3 regions of the Colwellia sp. MEBiC06753 genome follow, and region 3 is predicted to be linked to each of the others. Evidence: predicted binding sites of a transcription regulator. Region 3 holds the regulator's gene; each other region holds the start of a gene.
The links. The regulator LexA, encoded in region 3, represses DNA repair genes until DNA is damaged. The targets are predictions, from matches to a motif close to TACTGTATNNNNATACAGTA.
Positions count from the first base shown of each region.

Region 1 (5,280 bases), on a different contig from region 3:
TTGCTGAATACTCGGGTGTCGTTGTAATAATATCGACAACATACTTAGCAGTTAGTTGGTTAATAACTGCTCGTTGATAGGTCGGCCATTTACCTCCACCAGCGACAGGATTAGCAATAAGGGTGATAGGTTCAGCTAATTTAACGACGTTTTGCTTTACCATTTGTGTCAATTTGGCTAGTTGATAATCGTTAAGCGCTGCCGTTTGCCTAACATGCTGAACCTTTGCTAAAGCTTGTACTACTAAAAGATGTTGATGTTTAGCTAGCAAATAAGCCGCTACCACCATTACTGATCTACCGCGCCCTAGTGCACAATGGACAACGACTGTTCTAGATTGGTTGATTTGACTTTCAATCCAGTTAATAGCGTGAGTAAGTTTCGCGCTCGATGGTGCTTTATGGTCAAGCACAGGAATATTTAGATAGTGTAAATCACTACTTTCGGCCGTCCAATCAAGCCCATCAAATTCAGCGGTTACGTCTAAAATTGCCGAAACTTTCTGTTGCTTTAAGTAGTTAATATCTGAAGGAAGCAGACGGCAAGCTAAAAATAGCTTATCTTCTATTTGCTGAATCGATGGTACAGTGTCATTACGCCGAGCCCAGCTATTATAAAGCTGAGCCCCAAGTAAAAATGGAATAAACAACCAGCGAATATAAATTGGAATACTACCATTATCCTTCTTGCGAAAAATCGATGGAACATTAAACAGGTACGCAATACTCACCAAACCAAGCGACAATCCCAACCAAGCAAACATCAGCGAAAAATAGCTACTAGCAGTCATAAACGCGGCAAAAAAAGCCAAAATTGCGCCTGCAATATAATATTTTGTAATATACATCCTTTAGTATTCCTCCTTAAGTCAGGCAATTTATGCCGTTTAATTGACAGTAAAAATATACACCCTAGTAGCCTTAACATTTAACGATTTACATTAGCGTTAACCGCATCAACCTGCCTCAACAGCAGAAAGAAACTTGATGAAAAATTTGAATTGATGCGGCTTAATGAAACAACTAATGATGACTGGCAAATAAGGTTATTGCTGCATTTCTTGCTGATATTGTTGAGCTAGAGTTTGCTTTTGGCTATCGCTTAACACCTTACCTGCTTGTTGGAAAAACTCGCGTTCCTCTTCTGCTAAATGGTGCAATACTCGATGTTGAAGTGCCTTCATGGTTTTTAACCAAGCTGGTGAGCTCATGTCACTTTTATCGAACTCTGCAAGATATTGATCAATTTCTTGATGCTCTGCAATACCATGGCGGGTTAAATCTATTGTGTGATCTGAATCAATCAGTGGTGCATAAAAACAGCGTTCTTCTGCAATAGAATGTTGTGATAATTGATGTTTTAAATCTTTGAAAAAATGTTGTCTCGCTTCTGAATCACCGCTCGTTTCCACCACAGCTTTCATAAGTAAACGCTGTTTTTCGTGATCTTGTTTTATCGCGGCAAAAATATCCATTATAATCTCCTCTATATTTAACTAATTATTATCTGATCCATACTCTGTTTCCATTTGACATTCTTTATTACGAAGCAAATTCAATTTTGGATGTCTCAGACAAACGATCTCCTACATGATTGTATTTACAATAAATATACTAACAGGCTTCTACCGCAAAATGCGAATCTGCCCAGTGAAATTACAAATTAGCGGCACTGTCAACTATTCAACTAAAGCCAAGTGCTAAAGGCAAACCAAAAAAAATCCCGCCATTGGCGGGATTTAAACAAACTCTAGCGTAGCATCTACGATAAGTAAAAGCTTACTGTTCTGTTACAACCTCTGTTGACTCAACAGGTTTATTATTCAAGAACATTTCTCGTAAACGAGTATCTAACTCTTTGGCAATATCTTTATTTTCTCTTAGGTACTCAACCGCTTTCGCTTTACCTTGGCCAATTTTATCACCATTATAGCTGTACCAAGCACCGGCCTTTTCAACCATCTTGTTTTGTACACCTAAGTCAATTAACTCACCTAAGCTATTAATACCTTCGCCATAAAGAATTTGAAATTCAACTTGCTTGAACGGAGGCGCAATCTTGTTTTTAACCACTTTAACGCGAGTTTCGTTACCAACAATTTCTTCACCGTTTTTCACTGCACCAATGCGACGAATATCTAAACGAACTGACGCATAGAACTTTAACGCGTTACCACCAGTAGTAGTTTCAGGGTTACCAAACATCACACCAATTTTCATACGAATTTGGTTGATGAAAATCATCATGGTGTTTGATTGCTTCAAGTTAGCCGTTAACTTACGCATTGCTTGTGACAACATACGCGCTTGAAGACCCATATGAGAGTCACCCATGTCGCCTTCAATTTCTGCCTTAGGTGTTAATGCTGCTACCGAGTCAACAACAATCACATCAACAGCACCAGAGCGAGTTAACATGTCACAAATCTCTAACGCTTGCTCACCAGTATCTGGTTGAGATACTAATAAGTTATCAATATTAACGCCTAATTTAGCTGCATAAATAGGATCTAACGCATGCTCAGCATCTACGAAAGCACACACTTTACCATTGCGCTGTGCTTCAGCGATAACTTCTAAAGTTAATGTAGTTTTACCACTAGATTCTGGACCAAAGATTTCAACAACTCGACCTAGCGGCAAACCGCCAGCACCTAAAGCTATATCTAAGCCTAATGAACCTGTAGAAATAGTTTCTACATCCATGCTACGGTTTTCACCTAAACGCATAATTGAACCCTTACCAAATTGGCGTTCAATTTGACCTAAGGCTGCTGCGAGTGCTTTTTCTTTATTCTCGTCCATTTATCGCTCCAAAAAATACGACAACGTTTATTCATTAAGTTGCGCTCAGTATACTGTATGAGAATACAGTATCAAGTGTAATTTAATATTTTTTAGTTATTTTCACATAAGTCAAAGTAATTAATAGATTTATTTTTGCGAGCGGCTATATGAACGAAATTTATACAAGTTATCAACAGTAGTTTTATACAGTAAAAATATGGTCACTTGGCTAGGTGTTAAGCCCGGTTGTTTATGGCATAATTTCCAACAGATTTATTTACCTAATAACAATTCAATGACTACACCTTCGCCAGATTTAACCACTCATACCCCTATGATGCGCCAATACCTGAAAATAAAAGCAGAATTTCCTAATATTCTGGTGTTTTATCGTATGGGTGACTTTTATGAGTTGTTTTATGACGATGCCAAAAAAGCCGCAGACTTAATGGACATTTCATTAACTGCACGCGGTAAGTCAGGTGGCAACGCTATTCCAATGGCTGGTGTTCCCTATCACGCCGTTGAAACGTATTTAGCCAAATTGGTGCAGTTGGGTGAATCTGTAGCCATATGTGAACAAATTGGCGATCCAGCAACCAGTAAAGGCCCTGTTGAACGAAAAGTGGTGCGTATTGTTACGCCAGGTACCGTCAGCGATGAAGCGTTACTGCCTGATCGCCAAGACAATTTAATTGTTGCTATCGCGCAAACTAAACAAGGCTTTGGCCTAGCTTATTTGGATATGACCAGTGGCCGATTTGTCCTCAACGAACCGAATAGTGCCGAACAATTGCAAGCTGAATTACAGCGCTTGTCACCTGCGGAACTCTTATACCCAGAAGACTTCACTGATTTCGCACTAATTGAGCAATATAAAGGGCTGCGCCGTCGTCCCGAGTGGGATTATGATTACCAAACAGCGATCGCTATCTTAACCAAACAATTTAATACCAAGGAATTATCTGGCTTTGGTGTAGATAATTACCCTCGCGGTTTATGCGCCGCAGGTTGCTTACTTAACTACGTGCAAGACAGTCAGCGCACCGCGCTGCCACATATTCGCTCACTGATTGCAGAATCATCTCAAAAAGGTGTGATTTTAGATGCCGCAACCCGTCGCAATTTAGAGCTCACTCAAAACCTACAGGGCGGTACTGAAAACACCTTAGCGTCAGTATTAGATAAAACTTCAACACCAATGGGCTCTCGCTTATTAAAGCGCTGGCTACATTTCCCGCTACGTGATTTAGCTACGCTTAACACCCGACTTGAATCAGTTAGCACACTGCTTGATAACGAAAGATATAGCGAGTTACAACCAAATTTAAAGAAAATTGGCGACGTTGAACGTATCGTAGCGCGTATTGCTCTTCGATCAGCAAGACCACGTGATTTTGCTCGACTGCGTCAATCACTTAGCCAATTGCCAGAATTGCAAACTATATTGGCACAATGTACCAATAACTGTTTAACAAATATTAAAGCGAACACCCAACCTATTGATGAGCTTTATCAACTACTGAATCAAGCCATTGTCGAAAACCCGCCAGTGCTAATTCGCGATGGTGGTGTTATCGCACCTGGCTATCATCAAGAGCTTGATCATTTACGCGATTTAAGCGAGGGCGCCACCAATTTATTGGCCGAAATTGAAGCGAAAGAAAAACAAAAAACCGGCATTCAAACGCTAAAGGTGGGTTATAACAAGGTTCACGGCTTTTTTATTGAGGTTAGTAAAGCCTCAGTTTCGCAAGTGCCGGCTGACTACATACGTCGCCAAACCTTAAAAAATAATGAGCGTTATATTACCGAAGAATTAAAAGCGCACGAAGAAACCGTATTAAGTGCTCAAAGTCGGTTTCTTGCATTAGAAAAACGATTGTATGACCAACTGTTTGATTTGGTGATGCCATCACTTGCCAAGTTACAAACGCTTGCCGAAGCATTGGCAGAACTTGATGTACTTAATACTTTTGCTGAGCGAGCTGATATTTTAGGTTATACCAAACCAACATTATTCGAAACAAAAGGCATAACCATAGAGCAAGGACGTCACCCAGTGGTTGAACAAATGACCAAAGATGCCTTTATCGCCAACCCAGTGGTTCTTGATAACAGTCGAGAAATGTTAATCATTACCGGCCCTAATATGGGTGGTAAGTCTACGTTTATGCGACAAAATGCACTCATTGTATTACTTGCTCATGTAGGTTGTTTTGTGCCAGCGGATAGTGCAAAAATCGGCTTAGTCGATAGAATTTTCACCCGTATTGGTGCCTCTGACGATTTAGCCAGCGGCCGCTCAACCTTTATGGTGGAAATGACAGAAACTGCCAACATCTTACATAACGCCACAGAGCGCAGCTTGATTTTATTAGATGAAATTGGCCGTGGCACTAGTACCTACGATGGTTTATCGCTGGCATGGGCAGTAGCAGAAATGCTGGCGACTCAAACCAAAGCTTTTACCTTATTCGCCAGCCATTATTTT
Region 1 is NZ_JBQMTM010000004.1:216,362-221,641, reverse strand. It holds gene ACOB82_RS05410 (diacylglycerol kinase family protein) at 1-847, opposite strand, end outside; gene ACOB82_RS05405 (hemerythrin domain-containing protein) at 1,046-1,474, opposite strand; gene recA (recombinase RecA) at 1,779-2,804, opposite strand; gene mutS (DNA mismatch repair protein MutS) at 3,082-5,280, shown strand, end outside.
Region 1: the regulator LexA is predicted to act here: its motif matches at 2,856-2,875, upstream of recA (recombinase RecA).

Region 2 (5,280 bases), on a different contig from region 3:
GCGCCTTAGAATCTAGCTTAATTAGCTGCGCAAGGGTTTTAATACCTAATCGCTGCAAAGCACAATGAAATTTTGATGGCGTAAATACCAACTCTACTGGTAATTGAGAAAATACCTGTTTAATTATACTGACGTCATCAGAAAGTAAATTTTTTCTAGCACGGGCAATTGCCCTTGCCATTGCTGGCTGTTCAGCCGTAGCGTAATAATAACTAACCCCAGCTACAGCTAAATTGTCAGTTAACGCTTGCCAGCATAGTGATAAGCTTTTATAAAGCGCCAGCATATTGCCAATGCCAAGATAAAGACCGTCTGGTTGATCAAAGGCAATATCAGCAACCCATTGGTACAAGTTTTCAGCTACCCCCTTAAGTTGCTTATTCTCGACAGAAACGTCATAGGGTAGCACCTGCACATGGCGACACATAGCACAAGCAGTTGCTAATCCCATCCCAAGGCGAATACCTACATTTTGCGCCGCTTGATTCAGTTGTACCACTTGATTGGCTTTTGCATCAACAATAATAAGCGCTTGCTGTTCCGCCTCTTGAATGAACAGGCTATCTAACTGCAACTGGGGAAAATAAAGGTATAGCCACAACATCAGTTAGCACTTTGTCTGTTCGCCGTGGAAGCTGAGAGTGCTGAGAACGCAATTACATTATCGGCCAAAGGTAGGTGAACAAAATCAGGCCAGCGTTTAGCCATATTTAAACCAAAAAATTGACTAGGTTTGCCTGCTTTACAGCGATTAACTTTAACATTAAGCCCATATTCTATTGCTTCAAACGTGAGGCTCAATGCAACCGGTAAGTTATAACTAGCTTGCGGTTGGCGATAAATAAGCAGGCTAGCTTGACCTTGCTCAGCAGCAAGATTTAGTCGACGCACCTGAAACACTTCAAAACTTTGATGCCACAGAACAACACTTGCACAACAACCACTTTTCAAACATTGTTCAGCACACCAGAGCGCCTCACTTGGTTGAGGTGTTAACAGCAAGACATTGTCGATATTAATTTGGTTATGACGGAGAAACTCACTGCCAATCATTGCTGGCGGGGCAATAAATACCAATAAACCTTTGTGCTGCTGTTGCTGCAAGTAAGGTAAAAACACTCGCAATTCACCAATACCATTGGCAGTGCGTATTTCCACGACTCCCGTTTCTGGTATGCCACCACCAATTTTACTGTCCAGCTCTGGGTAACCCGAAGCACAAACGTGCTGCTTTTGCTGCTGTATCACTCCCTGCCATAGCCATTGGCGATTATGTAAAGTATCAAGTAACGACTGCATAACAACACCGATTTATACTGTTTATTTATACAGTATAAATCGGTGTTGTTAATTATTCAAATACAAAAAAGCTCTGCCGTGGCAGAGCTTGCTAAGCTAAAGAAAATAAAGAAACTTAATCTTAAAAGCTAAGGTAAATGCTCACTCGCTAAATAATCGCGCGACTGCATTTCTTGTAACCGACTTAAGCAGCGCTTAAATTCAAACTCCAAACCACCATAGCTATACAAAGCTTCCATGCTGGTTTCGGCGGAAATAATCAATTTAACTTTACGTTCATAAAACTCATCAATCAGGGCAATAAAGCGTCTGGCAGCATCATCGCAATCGCGATTCATTTGTTTTACATTAGCCAATAGCACGGTGTGATAAACTTTACTCAACTCCATATAATCGCTTTGACTTCGCGCACTTTCACACAACTCACTAAATTCAAATTGTACAACACCATCAGATTCTTGAATGCTGGTTAAGCTACGATGATTAATGGTGATTTTTTTACCTTGCTCTCCGGCTTCCACCGATAACTGATTGAAATATTTATTTAAGTTTTCACTTGCCTGCTTATCTAACGGATGATGATATATTTCCGCCTGCTCTAAGGTTCGCAATCGATAATCAACGCCACTATCAACATTAACCACTTCACAATGTTGGTTAATCAAGTTAATTGCCGGTAAAAATCGCGCTCGCTGCAAACCATTTTTATATAAATCGTCAGGAATAATATTCGAGGTCGCCACTAATGTGACGTTATGTTTGAATAACTCTTCAAACAAAGTGCCTAAAATCATGGCATCAGTAATATCAGAAACAAAAAACTCATCAAAACAAATAATGCAGGTTTCATCGGCAAAGCGCTTAGCAATTATTTTTAAAGGATCTGACTGTCCACCTAAGCTTTTCATCTCTTCATGCACACGGTGCATAAAACGGTGAAAATGAACCCGCATTTTATTTTCAAATGGTAAGCAGTCAAAAAAAGTATCCACTAAATAGGTTTTACCACGGCCAACCCCGCCCCAGAAATATAACCCTTTAATGGTTTTGGTTTCTTGTTTAGCCACCACCCGCTTCCAACGATTAAACACTTTTTTAAATCCAGTCACCGGCAGCGGTTTATTTTGAAAGTCTTCAAATAAGCGCTGTAAATGTTTTACCGCATTTTCTTGAGCTTGGTCATATTGAAAATCATCACGCTGTAAATCATTTTGATATTTTTCTAAAGGTGAGAGATGGATCATTACGTCGGTTTTTCCACTGTGAAATCTGACTGAAAATAGACAATTGCGCTTGAAAAAAAATAATTAGCAAGCATATTCGCTATATCAGACAAATAATTAACGCTATATTTAGCTTATATCTTTGACGATATTTTCACTAATTTTTCAACTGAATACAACGAGGAAACTGCTATATGACTGCTGTAATGACTATTGTTCTTTTATTAATTGGCGGTGGCATAGGCTTTGTTGCTGGCCGATTTTTATCTGCATCATCAAAGGAAAATAAGCAACTAACTGATCAAATTCAACAAAGTGAGGCGGCATTAAGCCAATATCAAAATGATGTTGCTGCACATCTTGAAAGTTCTGCGCAACTTTTAGCAAAAATGAATGAAACCTGCCAAGTTGCGATGAAACAAATGGAAGAAAGCACGTCATTACTGCAACGTGCTACACCACAAGATGCTGATGTTATGCCATTTTTCTCACAAGAAACCCAAGAGCAACTGGCAGAAACCGTTAAGTTAAGACACGAGAAAAAAGCTGCAGTTGATGAAAGTGTTACTGAAGCACCACTTGATTACTCTGGTCAAGCAAGTGGCTTGTTTGGTGATAAGAAACAAAGTGTTACAAATGCCGACTAACAAAAACCTGAACTAATGGGGAACGACTTAGTCTGTTATTGAGTATCTATGCTTAATTCATTTTAAGGAGTAATTTTAAGTATGAGCAAACTGTCTATTGTTATCAGTGCTGCATTAATTTCTAGCTCTATAGCCCTTGCTGGTGCACCAGCTTATGCCAACTTACCTACTGCTATTGGCGGTACAGAATTACCCAGTTTAGCGCCTATGCTTGAACGTGCCACACCAGCAGTGGTCAGTATCTCTGTTAAGGGGACACACGAAGTTGAGCAACGCGTACCAGATGCCTTTAAGTTCTTTTTTGGCAACCCAAGAGGTGGGCAACAACCGCAAGAACGACCATTCCAAGGCTTAGGCTCAGGTGTCATTATTGATGCTGACGAAGGTTATGTCGTCACCAACAATCATGTTATCGCCGAAGCAGATGAAATTTTAGTTACCTTAAAAGATGGCCGTCAGGTTGAAGCGAAAAAGATCGGCAGTGATGAAGAAAGTGATATTGCATTACTGCAAATTGATATTGATGACTTAACTGAAATCAAAGTGTCAGATTCAGACCAGTTACGCGTTGGTGACTTTGCCGTTGCCATTGGCAGCCCTTTTGGTTTAGGGCAAACGGTCACTTCAGGTATTGTCAGTGCGTTAGGTCGTAGCGGCTTAAACATTGAAAACTTTGAAGACTTTATTCAAACCGACGCTGCCATCAACAGCGGTAATTCAGGTGGTGCATTAGTTAACTTACGTGGTGAACTTATTGGTATCAATACTGCCATATTAGGCCCTAATGGTGGTAATGTCGGTATTGGTTTTGCCATCCCTAGTAATATGGCCAAAAACTTAATTAACCAAATTATCGAATTTGGTGAAGTGCGTCGTGGCGTACTGGGTGTTGCAGGTCGAAGCGTCAACAGCGAAATTGCTAAAGCAATGGAGTTAGAAACCACCCAAGGTGGCTTTATTGAGCAAGTATCTCCTGACTCTGCCGCCGCCGAAGCAGGCCTAAAAGCCGGAGATGTTATCACTAAAGTCAATGGCAAGAAAATCAAAACCTTTGCTGAGCTACGTGGAAAAATTGGCTCTATTGGTGCAGGTAAAACCGTTAAATTAAGCGTATTTAGAGACGGGAAAGAAAAGCAGTTTAACGTCAAGCTTAAACAAGCTGAATCAGCCAATGTTGAAGCAGCAACCATGCACCGCATGTTAGAAGGTGCCGAGCTTGATAACCAAGCTGATGGTAAAGGGGTTGAAATTACCAGTGTCGAACGTGGTAGTGCCGCAGAAGCTGTAGGTTTAAAAGCAGGCGATTTAATTACCGGCATTAACCGTACGCGCATCAGCACTATTGGTGAACTGCGAAGTTACTTAAAAGACAATAAAGGCGTATTAGCACTCAATATTGTTCGCGGTAATCGCACTATGTATTTAATGATCCGATAGCTAAATAGGTGTTATACCACTTAAAATAAATACAACTTAAAAATGGAAAAAAGCCCAATCAATGATTGGGCTTTTTTATTCAGTTAAGACGAGGCATAGTTTTCAATTAAAGCTTAGCGAGAAAACTCTTTAATGTAAGCAATTAAGTTTTTAACGCCTTTGCCTTTTTTCTCTGCCGCAACTTCTTTCGCTGCCTGCCTGACTAATTGCCGTAATTTTTGACGCTCCATGGTAGGGGTTTCAGTTAATAACGACTCAATCGCATCGTTACCACCAGCAATTAAATCATCCGCCATTTGTTCATATTTGTTTTGTAATAACGTTTGCTGCTGATGTTTATTATTCAAGACATCAAGCGCCGCTTGAATGGCATCCTTATCCGCTTCTAATAACAATTTGGCGACGAAACGCGCATGACGCCTTAAGGCATCAGGCTTAGTGATAATTTTATCTGCCAACACCATAGCATCTTGCATATCTTCATTTAATGGCAGTTTATTACGCTTACTTTTAGGTAAACGCATTAACATTAACGCAAAATCTTGCAATTGGTGCATTTCACGTTTTACATCAGTTTTACTTTTATCTTCATCGAATTCATCGATATCGTGTTCTAAGTGGTGCATAATATTGGCATTAATTACATTGTTGCCCGCTATTATACAAAAAACCTG
Region 2 is NZ_JBQMTM010000011.1:51,416-56,695, reverse strand. It holds gene ACOB82_RS10105 (Y-family DNA polymerase) at 1-604, opposite strand, end outside; gene imuA (translesion DNA synthesis-associated protein ImuA) at 604-1,299, opposite strand; gene zapE (cell division protein ZapE) at 1,428-2,543, opposite strand; gene ACOB82_RS10090 (YhcB family protein) at 2,717-3,169, shown strand; gene ACOB82_RS10085 (Do family serine endopeptidase) at 3,251-4,606, shown strand; gene yjgA (ribosome biogenesis factor YjgA) at 4,720-5,232, opposite strand.
Region 2: the regulator LexA is predicted to act here: its motif matches at 1,315-1,334, upstream of imuA (translesion DNA synthesis-associated protein ImuA).

Region 3 (5,280 bases):
CAACGCTTTATGCCAGTCATCTTGTGATCGTGATGCGCATCGTCATGGTGGTCAGTATCGTGTATTACATCTGTTGTCATCTCAAATCCTCCCTACTTGCCACTTGCTGCATCAACGTCAGCGGGTTGCACCACTTGTCCACTGCTATTACCCCAAGCGTTACGCTCATAAGTAATCACCGCGGCGATTTCAGTTTTGGTTAATTGACTACCAAACGCTTGCATCGCCGGATTCTTTTTACTGCCATTAACCACAATATCGATATGCGCACTAACGTCACCCTTGACTATTGGGCTTCCCACTAACGATGGGAATGCTGGTGGTATCCCAGCACCAGTAGGCTGGTGACATGCGACGCAGGCTTTGGCGTAAACCGCCTCACCTTTGGCCATCATTTCTTCTAAGCTGTAAGTTTTAGTTAAATCTTCAGTAAGTGCTTGCGCTTGTTGCTCGACAGTTTCAACCACTTCGACGGTGACTTCTTCAACGGTTTCAACAAAGGCCGCTGCAGCCGTTGACACGGTTTGCGGTGCAGAACTTGCTGCTGAAGCACCACCAACCACAGCATTAACATCACTTGCTTGTACCACTTGTCCAGTATTATTACCCCAAGCATTACGCTCATAGGTCACAACTGCAGAAATTTCCCTAAGCGACAGCTGTTTACCAAACGGCGGCATGGCATTTTTACCATTGACCACAATCCCAATATGCTCAGCAACTTTATCGCTGTTAGTAGCAATAACACTGCCTTTGAGAGCGGGAAATGCTGGTGGTAAACCTAAACCTGTAGGTTGGTGACATGCTGCGCAATAGGCGTTGTAGGTTGTTTCACCCAATTGCATTTGTTCTTCCATCGAGGCCGCAGCGTTTAGTGAAGCGGCTTCTGCCGCCTTAGCGTCAGCAATTAGCTGCTTTTGTTCATCTAACCATGCGGCATAATCTGCTTCGGTTTTCACTTCAACTACTACTGGCATAAAGCCGTGGTCTTTACCACAAAGCTCTGCACATTGGCCGCGATAAATACCTGGTTCGTCCACTATCGTCCAAGCTTCATTAATAAAGCCTGGGTTAGCATCTTGTTTAACCGCAAAAGCAGGTACCCACCAAGAGTGAATGACGTCATCAGAAGTAATTAAAAAGCGCACTTTCTTATTAATTGGAATCACTAACGGTTTATCCACTTCAAGCAGGTAATGTTCACCTTTAGCAGCACTTTCACCCGACAAATTATGATATTGCTCGCGAGGAGTTGCCAGCACTGAATAATATTCAATGCCCTGATCGAAATATTTATAGTGCCATTTCCACTGTGAACCAGTGACTTGAATAGTAATATCGGAGTTGTCGTTGTTTTCCATCTCAATCAGGGTGCTTGTTGCGGGCACCGCCATGGCGATTAAGATCACGATAGGAATTGCTGTCCACAAAATTTCCACTTTAGTACTTTCATGGAAAGTTGCAGGTTTGACTCCTTTTGATTTTCGATGAAACGCCATCGACCAAAACATTGCGCCAAAAACAATAACGCCAATAGCAGCACATATGTAAAAAATTAACATATGCAGGTCATAGACCTCGTTACTAATTTTAGTAACACCTCGCGTTAGATTTAGCTCCATCTCCGCCCAAGCTGAACTGGAAAGCAAGGTTCCCAAAAACAGCCAACCTAGGTTACGTCTCTTCACTCGACATCTCCTCTACCCTGTTGAATAACAAAGACAGTAAAAGCGTTAATGAGTTGCCTCACTAACGTTACATATACTTGTTAATTGCTTGCTGATGCTTTGATGTTTAGCGCATACGCATCAGTTATTATTATTTTTTTATTTTTGTACACTTACCACCCTAGAATTACTCAAAATTTAATCAAGGTCTAGTGCTTTATTTTTAAATATTTAAAATTTTTCTTTAAATTTCAGTAGAGTAGGAACTCTAAAGTTCACAGGTAGAAATGAATGATTTTTAAACAAAACGCCTGCAGTATCTGGCATTCGATGTTTTATTAGTTGATACGTTTTTTAAAGTTTGCCAATAAAAAAGCCAGTCAAAATGACTGGCTTAATTTTTCAAGATAATTATTTAATTAACGAATTAGTTACATCCAATCAGCATTTCTGATCACACCAACTGCAATTCCTTCAACATTAAAATGCTGATTGCTAAGGTCGACTTTAATTGGAGAAAAAGCTTCATTTTCTGCGTGTAAATAGACGATATTACCTTCTCGCTTAAAGCGCTTAACAGTTACCTCATCTTCAACCCGTGCAACAATAACCTGACCATTATGAACATCGGTTGTTTGATGAACGGCAAGCAAATCACCATCGAGAATACCAATATCTTTCATACTCTCACCATTTACGCGCAATAAATAATCTGCCGCAGGGTGAAATAAATTTCCATCTATTTGGTAACGATCTTCGACATGCTCTTGAGCGAGAATAGGCTCGCCTGCGGCAACGCGGCCAATAAGCGGTAAGCCTGACTCTTCAATAAATTCTTCTGCTAGGCGTATGCCTCTTGATGTGCCAGGTAACATCTCAATGTAACCTTTTTTAGCCAGTGCTTTTAAATGCTCTTCCGCGGCATTCGCTGACTTAAAGCCAAAAAACTCTGCAATTTCAGCGCGGGTTGGTGGCATACCCGTTTCAGCAATTTTTTCTTTAATGAGATCAAATATTTGAGATTGTCGTGTCGTTAACGGCTTCATAGTGCCCCTGATATCCATACAGTATTACTGTGAGTATATACAGACTGTATGTATATGCAAGACTTGTTTACCCTGAAAAATTTTGTGTAAAGTGATGAGTGTTATTTTCGGTCACCGCATTCGCCAATATTTCATTGCCATTTTCTAACATAAATTGCTGAAATGCCTTAGCTAAAAGGCTTTGCTGCTTTGATGCGTTTTGCACTAAACGCCATTGGCTGCTAACCGGAAAGTGCTCCACTTCTAAAACTTTTAACCCCGGGGTAAAACCAAAATCTAAGGTGTAACGACTTAACACAGATATTCCTAACCCCGCAGCTACCGCCTGCTTTATTGCTTCACTGCTAGCGATAGTCATTTTTTCTCTTAGCTTGAATCCATGTTGTTCGAATAAAGCAACTGCCGCTTCTCTAGTACCAGAGCCAGGTTCTCGCAGAATAAACGGGTAATGACTTAACCGCGCTAAACTAATTTTAGGTTGAAGTGCTAACTCGTGACGCTCTGGCACCACCACCACTAATTCATTCGATAAAAAAGGCGTTTCTATGACTTCGATATCCGGCGGTATTTGGCTAAATAAATAAAAATCATCGCTATGCGCACGCAGTCGTGAGTAAACCATTTCACGGTTACCAATTTCCAGTTTTACATCCACTAACGGGTAGCGTTTATGAAATGCCGCTAATAACAATGGTAAGAAGTACTGAGCGGTAGTCACAACTGACAGGGTTAACGTACCTGTAACTACCCCCTGCAAGTTATCGATATCAGTTTTTAAATTATCTAGTGATTGGAAAATCTGATTGGCACTGCGCAATATCGCATGACCGGCATCAGTCAGTTCAACCTTTCGACCCTGCATTTGATACACCGGCATACCAATGAGTTCACTTAAGTTTTTCAGCTGAATAGACACAGATGGCTGTGAAATATATAGATTTTCCGCTACCAAAGATAAACTTTGATAGCGTGCTAACGCCTGAATCAATTGCAACTGTCTTATTGTAGGGTGCCTAATCGCCATCTATAGAATTTTATCTATGATAAAAATAAGAAATATATATTAGATTCTATTTATTTTAATTTCTAATATAAATTTTAGATTAATTATTATCCGCTAATGAGCGACTGACTATGTTAGAAACTATTTCACAGAACATTCGAGCCTTAGGTGCAATTCTGGGGCAAACCATTGCCAATGAAAACGACCAACAGTGGCTAGATAACGTTGAGCGCGTACGTCTACTGGCTAAAGATGGCGTCGCCAACGATAGCTATGCGGTTGACGAACTTAAATCGATTTTTCAATCATGCGATGAACAAAAATTGATGATTTATGCGCGCGCTTTTAGTCAATTTCTTAATTTAGCCAATGTTGCCGAGCAACAACATACCGCTAGTGAGCAAGGCTTAGCCGAGCTTGACTTACCGCACCCGCTAGCTTCATTAAAAGAACAACTTGGCGATATCGATGGAAGTGCGTTTTTAGATGCCATCAATAAATTACATATCGAGTTAGTACTTACTGCCCATCCAACCGAAGTAAACAGAAGAACCTTTATTCACAAGTATCATGAAATTGCTGAGCAACTAGCAGAGTCTGGCGCCGAAGGTAATGAACGTATTGAAGAGTTGATCGAACAAGCATGGAGTACCAATGAAATTAGGCAACAGCGCCCGACACCGCTTGATGAATCACGCTGGGGTTTAAATGCCATCAGTAATAGTTTATGGCAAGCAGTACCGACCTTTATTCGCGAATTAGACGAGCTCTGCCAAGAACTAAGCGGGAAACCACTCCCACTTGACGCTAAACCTATCACCATGGCCAGTTGGATGGCTGGCGATCGCGACGGCAACCCATTTGTGACAGCAAAACTGAGTAAGCAAGCAATTTTGCAAGCTAGGCTAATGGCTGCAGAGTTGTACTTGGAAGACTTTAACCAGCTTTATTTAGAACTATCAATGACTAAAGCCAGTGATGAACTCAGTCAAGCCGACAAAAATAACATTGGTCCTTATCGCTATATCCTCAAACAAACCATTAGCAAGCTAGAGCAGAGTATTGATTTACTGAAAGAGGGCAAAACCAAAGGAGCTATTGCCGAACCTGAAGAGTTACTAACGCCACTACGTTTATGCCGAGAAAGTCTATTGTCAGTAGGCTTAAATCGCAGTGCAAATTCATTATTACTTGATGTGATTCGCAAGGTGCATTGTTTTGGCATTTCATTAGTTAAGCTTGATGTACGCCAGCATAGTGAGTTTCATGATCAGGCAATCAGTGAAATCGTCAGCGCACTGAATTTAGGTGATTATCTTGCGTGGAATGAACAACAACGCTGTGAGTTTTTGCAGCAAGAAATTAATAATCCTAGACCGCTGTTACCCGATCATCACTGGAGTGAACAAACGCAAGAAGTGCTGGATACCTTTGCCTTTATCGCCAGCCAGCCTAAAGAAGTACTCGGTATTTATGTGATTTCTATGGCAAGTCATCAAAGTGATGTCCTGGCAGTGAATTTATTAATGAAAGCAACGGGTGTGACTTGGGATATGCCAATTGC
Region 3 is NZ_JBQMTM010000008.1:129,843-135,122, reverse strand. It holds gene ctaD (cytochrome c oxidase subunit I) at 1-80, opposite strand, end outside; gene coxB (cytochrome c oxidase subunit II) at 93-1,622, opposite strand; gene lexA (transcriptional repressor LexA) at 2,099-2,713, opposite strand; gene ACOB82_RS08570 (LysR substrate-binding domain-containing protein) at 2,781-3,737, opposite strand; gene ppc (phosphoenolpyruvate carboxylase) at 3,848-5,280, shown strand, end outside.